3 regions of the Bradyrhizobium sp. SZCCHNS2022 genome follow, and region 2 is predicted to be linked to each of the others. Evidence: predicted binding sites of a transcription regulator. Region 2 holds the regulator's gene; each other region holds the start of a gene.
What was found. Region 2 encodes PhoB, which activates phosphate uptake and scavenging genes when phosphate is short. Its sites were predicted from a motif close to TGTCATNNANCTGTCAT; they were not measured.
Positions count from the first base shown of each region.

Region 1 (3,274 bases), 3.9 Mb from region 2:
GGACGGACCGCCGAGATAGGAGCGGAAGCAGAAGCCTTCGTCGGCCAGCGCGATCGGACGGTCCGGATTGCCCTCGCCGGAGGCGATGCTGTCGCCGAGCCCGGCGATGAAGACGTCGCGCACCTGGATCCCGGTCGAGACCTGCCGCGTGCCTTCCGGGCTGGTGACGTCGACGGATGCGACGGTCTGCCGGCCATAGCGGACGCGCAGATTGACCGGCTCGGCGCAGTCGAAGGTCGAGGTCTGCGGCCCATCGCCGTCGTCGAACGACCACGCGCAGGTGGCGCCGACGGGCACCGGGCCGGTCAGGCGGACCGTGACCGGATGGTCGATCGGCGTCAGATAGCTTTCCTTGACGTTGTCACGTGTGCACGGCTCGTTGACGCGGCCTGCGAGGTCGATGCACAGCCGGTTGACGACGTTGCGCGCCCAGCCGCGGCCGTCGCTCTGGATGCTCAGTCCCTGCTCGGCGGACAGGATGGAGCGGTCGCGCGTGCTCTCGACGTGGAGCAGGAAGTCGCGCTCCTCGCGGAACAGGCGGAAGCGGTTGCGGACCTCCCAGCTGATCTGCAGCGGTGCTGCGTCCAGCTGAGCGGCAGCCTCGGTCGCGGCGAGAGGCGCGAGCAGGCCGCCCAGGACGCAGGCGGCGAGCATCGGACGAGAGAGAAATCGGGTCATACGCCAGGATTCACGTGAGCGATGGGGCGGAAATAAGAGGGCGGCTGGCAACGTCAACCGCGCCATCACAAACGGTGGTCGGAAGCGCCAAGTCAACCTTGTGAGTGGCGCTTGATCCGTTGCGGAACCGGCGCGGTTGCAGCCGCCGTTGCGCGCTTGGCGGCGATCTCGTCGGAGACGGCCGCTTGCAGCCGGCGCCGCTCCTGCCATGGCTTGACGACGTTGAGCCAGAGTTCCCGGACCCCCATGATCGAGATCGCGATGCCGAACGGGATCACGAAATACAGCACGCGGAACACCAGCAGGGTGGCAAGCAGCTGCTCGCGGCCGAACTGCGGCAGCGCCACCAGCATCGCGGCGTCGAACACGCCGATGCTGCCGGGCGCGTGGCTGGCGAAGCCGAGCAGGGTGGCGAGGATGAACACCACCGACAGCGACAGGAAATCGATCGGCGGGTTGGCGGGAACGAGCAGGTACATCGCCAATGCGCAGAAGCCGAGATCGACCACACCGATCAGGATCTGCACGATGGTCAATGGAGCGGAGGGCAGCACCACCTTCCAGCCGTTCTGTCCGAGCTGGCGCCGGTTCTTGCCGGCATAGAGCCAGCCGAGATAGGCGAAGATGGCACCGAGGATGCCGATCGCGATCAGCTGGTTCACCGCTGGCGGCAACTGATCCATCGCGGTGGCGGCGGCCGGATGCAGGGTCATGCCGATGCCCAGCACGAACAGGTTGCCGAGCCAGAAGGTCAGCCCCGACAGGAAGCAGATCTTGGCGACGTCGATCGCCGACAGGCCGTAATCCGAATAGATGCGGAAGCGGATGGCACCGCCGGTGAACACGGTGGCGCCGATGTTGTGGCCGATCGAATAGCTGGTGAAGGCGCTCATCGCCGCGATGCGATAAGGCACGTGTTTCTTGCCAATCGTTCGCAGCGCAAAATAGTCATAGAACGTCAGCGTGCAGAACGCGCCGACCACACACAAGGCGGCGAGCGCGATGTGACCGGGCGGGATCTCGGTCAGCGCCGTCAGGATGACGCCGCCGTCGACGCCCTTCAGCGTGCGCACGAGCGTGGTGATCGCGAAGGCGATGATCGCAAGGCTCGCTGCAATCCCCAGCCGCTTCCAGCCGATCCATTTCTTGAAGCCACGCGAGAGCGTGGTCAGCAGGCGCTGCATTCATCCTCCCGGCGGGGCGGCACTAGATCTTTGAGAAGGGACAAAACCATTGAACGATGAGGGCGGGCAATCCGTGACAGCCTGTTCCTTAAGCTAAAACGGACGCTTTGTGCAGTCCTTGACACAGCGCAGCTCCGGCGTCGATCCGCGGGTCTGTCACACTCCAGTCACATAGCTGCGGCCGCCTTAGTTCGGTCCCATTGGTTACCCGCCAAGCAAGTCACGACCGGCCGCGAGGTTCCGGCGGTCGCGCCGACGCGGGCCGGAACAACGGACGCGTCACCCGGTTAGCGCCTGCGGGGGTAGCGAACATGGCCACGATCGGTCGGGGAGGGCAAGCCATGTTCCGAACCAAGAGGACAAGTGGCAAATGGGACTCTTCACCAAGGACATCAAGACGATGAACGACCTGTTCGTTCATCAGCTGCAGGACATCTATTACGCCGAGAACCAGCTGATCAAAGCGCTGCCCAAGATGGCCGACAAGGCGACCGATCAGCAGCTCAAGCAGGGATTCCTCACGCATCTCGACGAGACGCGGACGCATGTGAAGCGGCTGGAGCAGGTGTTCGAGATGCACGGCATCGCGCCGAAGGCGGTCGACTGCCCGGCGATCGACGGCATCATCGAGGAGGCCGAGGAGGTCGCCGGCGAAGTCGCCGACAAGACCGTGCTCGACGCCGCCTTGATCAATGCCGGCCAGGCGGCCGAGCACTACGAGATCACCCGCTATGGCAGCCTGATCGCCTGGGCCAAGCAGCTCGGCCGCAGTGACTGCGCGGCGGTGCTGCAGAAGACGCTCGACGAGGAGAAGGCGACCGACATGAAGCTCACCAAGCTCGCCGAGACCACCGTCAATTTGCGCGCGGCCAGCTGATCGCGCCGCACGACGTGATGAGGCAAAACGCCGCGCGGAAGCACCGCGCGGCGTCGTCATTTCGGAGGGGGTGATCAGCTCTTGCGCAGGGCGAAATTGGCGCCGCAGAACGCCATCAGGGCGCCCAGGCAGAGCGCGGCAAGTCCCGCCAGCACGCCGGAGGCCGACGGCACCGGGCTCGGTCCGGAGATCGCCTGGCCGATGCCGGCCAGCATCAGCACGCCGACCACGACGAGGAAGTTGCGCGCACGCTGCGGGATCTCGCCGGATACCGCGCTGTGCATGATGTTGGCGATGAAATAGCCGCTCGAGAAGCCGACCGTCGCGATCAGCCACCAGGCGATCGCCGAGCCGGCTGGCATGAAGGCACCTTCGCTCTGCCACAGGCCGCCGAGATCGAGGCCGTAGCGGGCGCCGAGCATGTGCACGGCGAGCGCCAGCAGCACGCCTGCGGCCATCGCGCCGGCCAGGATCAGGTGGCGCGGAAAATGGATCGTTTCGCTCATCGTTCGTTTGTAGGATAAGGCGCCCGACC
Region 1 covers NZ_JAUHHZ010000001.1:3,376,269-3,379,542, reverse strand. The annotation lists gene QXZ94_RS15065 (hypothetical protein) at 1-678, opposite strand, end outside; gene QXZ94_RS15060 (YbhN family protein) at 771-1,862, opposite strand; gene QXZ94_RS15055 (ferritin-like domain-containing protein) at 2,233-2,739, shown strand; gene QXZ94_RS15050 (hypothetical protein) at 2,814-3,245, opposite strand.
Region 1: QXZ94_RS15060 (YbhN family protein) is a predicted target of PhoB. The motif match lies at 2,017-2,033, and genes of this name have one in related genera.

Region 2 (3,274 bases):
GCTCGATCTCAATCTGCTGCGCGCGCGGGTCGGCATGGTGTTCCAGAAGCCGACGCCGTTCCCGATGACGATCTACGAGAACATCGCCTTCGGCATCCGGCTCTATGAGAAGATCTCGAAGTCCGAGATGGACGACCGCGTCGAGAAGGCGCTGCGCGGCGGCGCGCTGTGGAACGAGGTCAAGGACAAGCTCAACGCCTCCGGCCTGTCGCTGTCCGGCGGCCAGCAGCAGCGCCTGTGCATCGCCCGCACCGTCGCCGTCCGGCCCGAGGTGATCCTGTTCGACGAGCCGTGCTCGGCGCTCGACCCGATCTCGACCGCCAAGGTCGAGGAGCTGATCCAGGAGCTCGCGGAGAACTATACGATCGCGATCGTGACCCATAACATGCAGCAGGCGGCGCGCGTCTCCGACAAGACCGCCTTCATGTATCTCGGCGAGCTGATCGAGTTCGACGAGACCAGCAAGATCTTCACCTCGCCGAGCGATCGGCGGACCCAGGACTACATCACCGGCCGGTTCGGCTGACGCCGACAGCATTCTTCAGGAGATCAACATGGCCAGTGAACATACCGCCAAGGCGTTCGACAGCGATCTGCAGGATCTCACCCGGCTGGTGTCGGAGATGGGCGGCCTCGCCGAGCGGCTGATCGTCGATTCCGTCGATGCGCTGGTGCGGCGCGACGTGGCGCTCGGCCAGAAGGTGGTCGCCGCCGACGCCGAGGTCGACAAGCTGCAGCGCATCATCGAGGAGCGCGCGGTGCTGACGATCGCCCGCCGTCAGCCGATGGCCGTCGATCTGCGCGAGATCGTCGGCGCCATGCGCGTCGCCACCGATCTGGAGCGGATCGGTGACCTCGCCAAGAACATCGGCAAGCGCGTCGCCGCGCTGGAGAGCGACTTCCATCCGCTCAAGCTGATCCGCGGCCTGGAGCACATGACCGACCTGGTGCAGTCGCAGGTCAAGACGGTGCTGGATGCCTATGCCGCGCATGATTTGCCGGCGGCGATGACGGTCTGGAAGGGCGACGAGGAGGTCGATGCGATCTGCACCTCGCTGTTCCGCGAGCTCCTCACTTATATGATGGAGGACCCGCGCAACATCTCGTTCTGCATCCACCTGATGTTCTGCGCCAAGAACATCGAGCGGATCGGCGACCACGCCACCAACATCGCTGAGACGGTTTTCTATATGATCGAGGGCCAGCAGATCATGGACAAGCGCCCGAAGGGCGACATGACCAGCTTCGCGACCACGATCCCCGGCAACTGAGAAAGACGATTTCGACATGGGCGCGCGAATTCTGGTGGTTGAGGACGAGGAGGCGCTGACGACGCTGCTGCGCTACAACCTCGAGGCCGAAGGCTACGAGGTCGAGACCGTGGCGCGCGGCGACGAGGCCGACACGCGGCTCAAGGAGCGCGTGCCCGATCTCGTCGTGCTCGACTGGATGCTGCCGGGCCTGTCCGGCATCGAGCTGTGCCGGCGGCTGCGGGCGCGGTCCGAGACCAAGCAGCTGCCGATCATCATGCTCACCGCGCGCGGCGAGGAGAGCGAGCGTGTGCGCGGGCTTGCGACCGGCGCCGACGACTACATCGTCAAGCCGTTCTCGGTGCCGGAGCTGCTCGCGCGCGTGAAGGGCCTGCTGCGGCGTGCGAGCCCGGAGCGGCTCGCGACCGTGCTGTCCTATGGCGACATCGAGCTCGACCGCGAGAAGCGCCGCGTCGCGCGCTCGGGCCGGCCGATCGACCTCGGCCCGACCGAATACCGTCTGCTCGAATTCTTCCTCGAGCATCCCGGCCGCGTGTTCAGCCGCGAGCAGTTGCTCGACAGCGTCTGGGGCCGCGACATCTATATCGACGAGCGCACCGTCGACGTGCACATCGGCCGTCTGCGCAAGCTGCTCAATCCGGGTCGCGAGCAGGATCCGATCCGCACCGTGCGCGGCGCGGGCTATGCGCTGGACGATCGGTTCGCCAAGAGCGAGCAGGCATAAGGAGCGGCAGGTGTGAGGGACGTGCAGGTGTGAGAGGCGAGCAGGCCGGATTAAGGACACCGCGGTCCGCTTTCCGCCACGCCGCCGCCGTCTTGATCGAGTGTGCTGAAGGGCCCGTGTTTTGGTTCCAGCGGACGCCCTTGCTCAAGACGATCATCACAAGTCTTGCCGTGCTGCTCGGCAGCCTGGCCGGTGCACCGGCCGCCGAGCTCGAAGACGCCGTCGCCGCCGCCGGAAACGGCCAGCATGACGTTGCGCTGCGCCGCCTGCTGCCGCTCGCCGCCAAGGGCGATGCGCGGGCGCAGTTCGACATCGGCTTCATGCACGCCTTCGGTTGGGGCCAGCCGCGCAATGCGGCCGAGGCGCTGGCCTGGTATCGCAAGGGGGCGGACCAGGGCCTCGCCGTCGCCCAGCACTATCTCGGCATCGCCTACGTCAACGGCGAGGGTGTCGCGAGCAACTACGGCGAAGCCGGCCGCTGGTTCAGCCGCGCTGCAGCCCAAGGCTTCGCCCAGTCGCAATACATGCTCGGTCTGATGATGCTCGACGGCCGCGGCGTGAGCCAGGACCTCGTGCAGGGCTATGCCTGGCTGGTGATGGCCGGCCGCAACGGCGTGCGCTCGGCCGGCCGCGACGTGCAGCGGGTCAAGCTGACCGAGGCGCAGCGCGTCCAGGCGCAGGCGATGATCGCGAGCTGGAAGCCGAGATTCGAATCGGCGGATGCCGGGGTGGCCAACCCGCGTCCCGAGCAGTTGCTCGGACTCGACCGGCACATCGGCGAGGTCGTGGACCCGACCTCCTGGCCGGCCTCGTCGATCGGCGTCGTCACCGTGGCGCAGTATTCGACCGGCGGCTGGTGTACCGGCACCTTGATCGCGCCGCGCGTCGTGCTCACCGCCGCGCATTGCGTGTTCAACGGGCTCGCGCAGGTCAATCCCGGCAACGTCCGCTTCCTGGCTGGCATGAACAGGGGCACACCGGCCGCCTCATCGATCGCCGAACGGCTGATCGTCGCGCCCGAGTTCGTTCCGACTCAGCACGACCGATGGTCGCTCGACCGCTCCCCGGCCGATTGGGCGCTGATCATCCTGAAGGACGCCCTGCCGTCGAAGCCGGTGGCGGTGAGGGCGCTGAGCCGTGAGGAGCTGGTCGCCGCAACCAGGGCCGGCACCATCTCCGAGATCGGCTATGGCCAGGAGCGGCGCTATTCGCCGACCGGCCAGCGCAATTGCAGCGCGGGGATGACCAAGGACGCCAAGCTGCTGACCGTGCATTGCCT
Region 2 covers NZ_JAUHHZ010000001.1:7,303,731-7,307,004, forward strand. The annotation lists gene pstB (phosphate ABC transporter ATP-binding protein PstB) at 1-526, shown strand, start outside; gene phoU (phosphate signaling complex protein PhoU) at 555-1,271, shown strand; gene phoB (phosphate regulon transcriptional regulator PhoB) at 1,288-1,995, shown strand; gene QXZ94_RS32630 (trypsin-like serine protease) at 2,136-3,274, shown strand, end outside.

Region 3 (3,274 bases), 1.5 Mb from region 2:
CGGTCGGCGGCTTGTTGGTGAGCTCCTTCAGCGGCGTCTGCGGCACGGGGTTCTTGTCGTAGAAGCCGTCCGTCTTGGTCTTCTCATAGGCCGCGGTGGTGATCGGCAGATAGCCGGACTCCTGATGCAGCTTGGCCTGGCGGTTGGTGTCCGACAGGAAGGTGAAGAACTTGGCGACGCCCTTGTACTCGTTCGCCGTCTTGCCGCCCATCACCCACAGCGAGGCGCCGCCGATGATCGAGTTCTGCGGTGCGCCCTGCACGTCCGGATAATATGGCATCGGCGCCGAGGTGAAGTCGAACTTCGCGGTGCTCTTGGCGGTGGCGTAGTAGCCCGACGAGGTCATGAAGATCGCGCATTCGCCGGAGCCGAACCGGCTCTCGGAGGCCGAGCCGCGGCCGGAATAGTCGTAGGTCTTGTCCTTCTGCAGCTCGACGAGGTTCTGCAGGTGCTTGACGTGCAGCGGGCTGTTGAACTCGAGCACGGTGTCGAAGCCGTCGAGGCCGTTGGCCTTGGTGCCGATCGGCACGTTGTGCCAGGCCGAGAACTGCTCGATATGGGCCCAGGACGCCCAGGCATTGGAGAAGCCGCAGGTCTCGTGACCGGCCGCCTTCAGCTTCTTGGCGGCGTCGAACACTTCCGGCCAGGTCTTCGGGATCTCGGCAACGCCGGCCTTCTTCAGCTCGTCCTTGTTGATCCACATCACCATCGAGGACGAGTTGAACGGGAACGACAGCATGTCGCCCTTGGAGGTCGAATAGTAGCCGGTAATCGCCGGCAGATAGGCCTTCGGGTCGAACGGCTCGCCGGCCTCCTTCATCAGCTCGTAGACCGGCTTGATCGCGCCCTTGGCGCTCATCATCGTCGCGGTGCCGACCTCGAACACCTGCATGATGTGAGGCGCATTGCCGGCGCGGAACGCGGCGATGCCGGCATTCATCGTGTCGGGATAGGCGCCCTTGAAGGTCGGCACGACCTTGTAGTCGCTCTGCGAGGCGTTGAATTCCTCGGCGAGCTTGTTGACGATGTCGTTGTTGCCGCCGGTCATGGCGTGCCACCACTGGATTTCAGTCACCGCGAGTGCGGGTGACGCCGCAAAACCAAAGGTGGCTGCAACGGCAGTCGCAGCAGCGAATTGTCGAAATGACATCAAAAAGATCCTCCCATGAACGTCATCGGTCGTGGCGGCCGTTAACAGCGCCAGATGACAGTTATGTGAATGTATAGACGTATGACCTGACGCGGGAAAGCCACGCGCAGTGCGTCCGCGAAAAGCGGTAAATCGCATCTCTCCGTTATCGCGCCGTGGTGCGACGCGGCGACGGGAGCGCGTGCGATGCGGTCAGCGTTTGCGTTCCGTGCAGACGGTTCCAGCGGCACGCAGCGATTCGATCTCGCTCGGCGAGTAGCCGAATTCGCTCAGCACCTCCTCGGCGTGCTCGCTGTATTTCGGCGGCGTGGAGCGCAGGCTCGGCTTGGTGCGTTCGAGCCGGATCGGCGAGGCCACCCCCTTGTACCAGTCCTTCTCGATGACATCGCCGCGGTACAGCGTGTGCGGATTGGTCAGTGCCTGGTCGATCTTCTGCACCGGGCCGGCGGGCAGGCCAGCGGCGAGCAGGCGGTCGCACAGCGGCTCGGCCTCGAACTGGCGGAACACGGCGGCGAGCTCGGCGCGCAGCGCCTCGCGATTGGCGACCCGGTCGCGGTTGCGCGCGAAGCGCGGATCGGTGCCGAACTCGGGGCGGCCGATCTCCTTGGCGAGCTTGCGGAACGTGCCGTCATTGCCGACGCCGATGAAGATGTCGTCGGTCTTGGTCGGGAAGATCGCGTAGGGAACGAGGTTCGGATGCTCGTTGCCGGTCAGCGACGGTGGCTTGCCGTGCATGAAGTAGTTGGCGGTGTGCGGATGCATGATCGCCAGGCCAGTTTCGTATAGCGTGACTTCGAGGAACTGGCCTTGTCCCGAACGCTGCCGTTCCGACAGCGCCATCAGGATGCCGATCGCGGCATAGAGGCCCGTGGTGATGTCGACCAAGGGCACGCCGATTCGCATCGGGCCGCTCTCGGGCGAGCCGGTCGCCGCGATCATGCCGGTCATCGCCTGGATGATCGCGTCATAGCCGGGATTGCCGCCGCGCGGCCCGTCGGCGCCGAAGCCGCAGATGCGGCAGTGCACGAGCTTGGGAAATTTCTCGCGCAGCACGTCGCTGCCGATGCCCCATTTCTCGAGCGTGCCGGGCTTGAAGTTCTCGATCAGCACGTCGGCCGTCTCGAGCATCCGCATCAGCACGACGCGTCCGCCCTCGGAAGCGAGGTCGAGGCCGATCGAGCGCTTGTTGCGGTTGATGCCGACGAAGTAGGCCGCGTCCTCGTCGTGGAACGGAGGGCCCCAGTCGCGCACCTCGTCGCCGGCCGGCGGCTCGACCTTGATCACGTCGGCGCCGTGGTCGGCCAGGATCTGCGTGCAATAGGGGCCGCCGAGCACGCGCGTGAGATCGATCACGCGCAGGCCGGCCATGGCGCCGGGAGCAAATTGAGGGGTCATCAGGACGATCGCGAGGTTGGTTTCAACTCGCGGTCATTAAGCATTGCCGCAGCGCTCGCGCAAACGAGCTTGCGCGAATGCCGCCCTGGCGAAAACGGAGGGCCGGCCTGCGGCAGGAGCGCGACGCAACCCCTGCCGCAGGGCGGAATTCAACCTCAGACGACGGACAGCTTGACGTCGACGTTGTTGCGGGTGGCGTTCGAGTAAGGGCACACCTGATGGGCCTTCTCGACCAGCGCCTCGGCATCCGCCTTGGCAAGGCCGGGCAGCGAGACCGCGAGCTCGACGGTGATGCCGAAGCCGCCCTCGGAGCGCGGGCCGATGCCGACCGTGGACGTCACCGACGCATCGGACGGAACCTTCGGGCCGCCCTGGGACGCGACGAACTTCATCGCGCCGATGAAGCAGGCGGCGTAGCCGGCAGCGAACAGCTGCTCCGGATTGTTGCCGGGGCCGCCGCCACCGCCGAGCTCCTTCGGGGTGGAGAGCTTGACGCTCAGCGAGCCGTCGAGGGTTGCGGCCTCGCCGTCGCGGCCGCCGGTGGCCTTGGCGCTGGTCTTGTAGAGCACGTTCACGGACATGGGGGGTCTCCGGGGTTGGATGGAGTGAAATTCAGTGAGGCGTGTATTGCACACAATTAGATTGCGAACAATATAATTGTTCGGTAGAAAATTCGTGATCGGTGCGTCCCGGTCGTTGCCGCCGCCCTCGCGCAACGCCCAAGATGTG
Region 3 covers NZ_JAUHHZ010000001.1:5,764,635-5,767,908, reverse strand. The annotation lists gene ugpB (sn-glycerol-3-phosphate ABC transporter substrate-binding protein UgpB) at 1-1,150, opposite strand, end outside; gene QXZ94_RS25730 (CaiB/BaiF CoA-transferase family protein) at 1,343-2,545, opposite strand; gene QXZ94_RS25725 (organic hydroperoxide resistance protein) at 2,701-3,126, opposite strand.
Region 3: ugpB (sn-glycerol-3-phosphate ABC transporter substrate-binding protein UgpB) is a predicted target of PhoB. The motif match lies at 1,205-1,221, and genes of this name have one in related genera.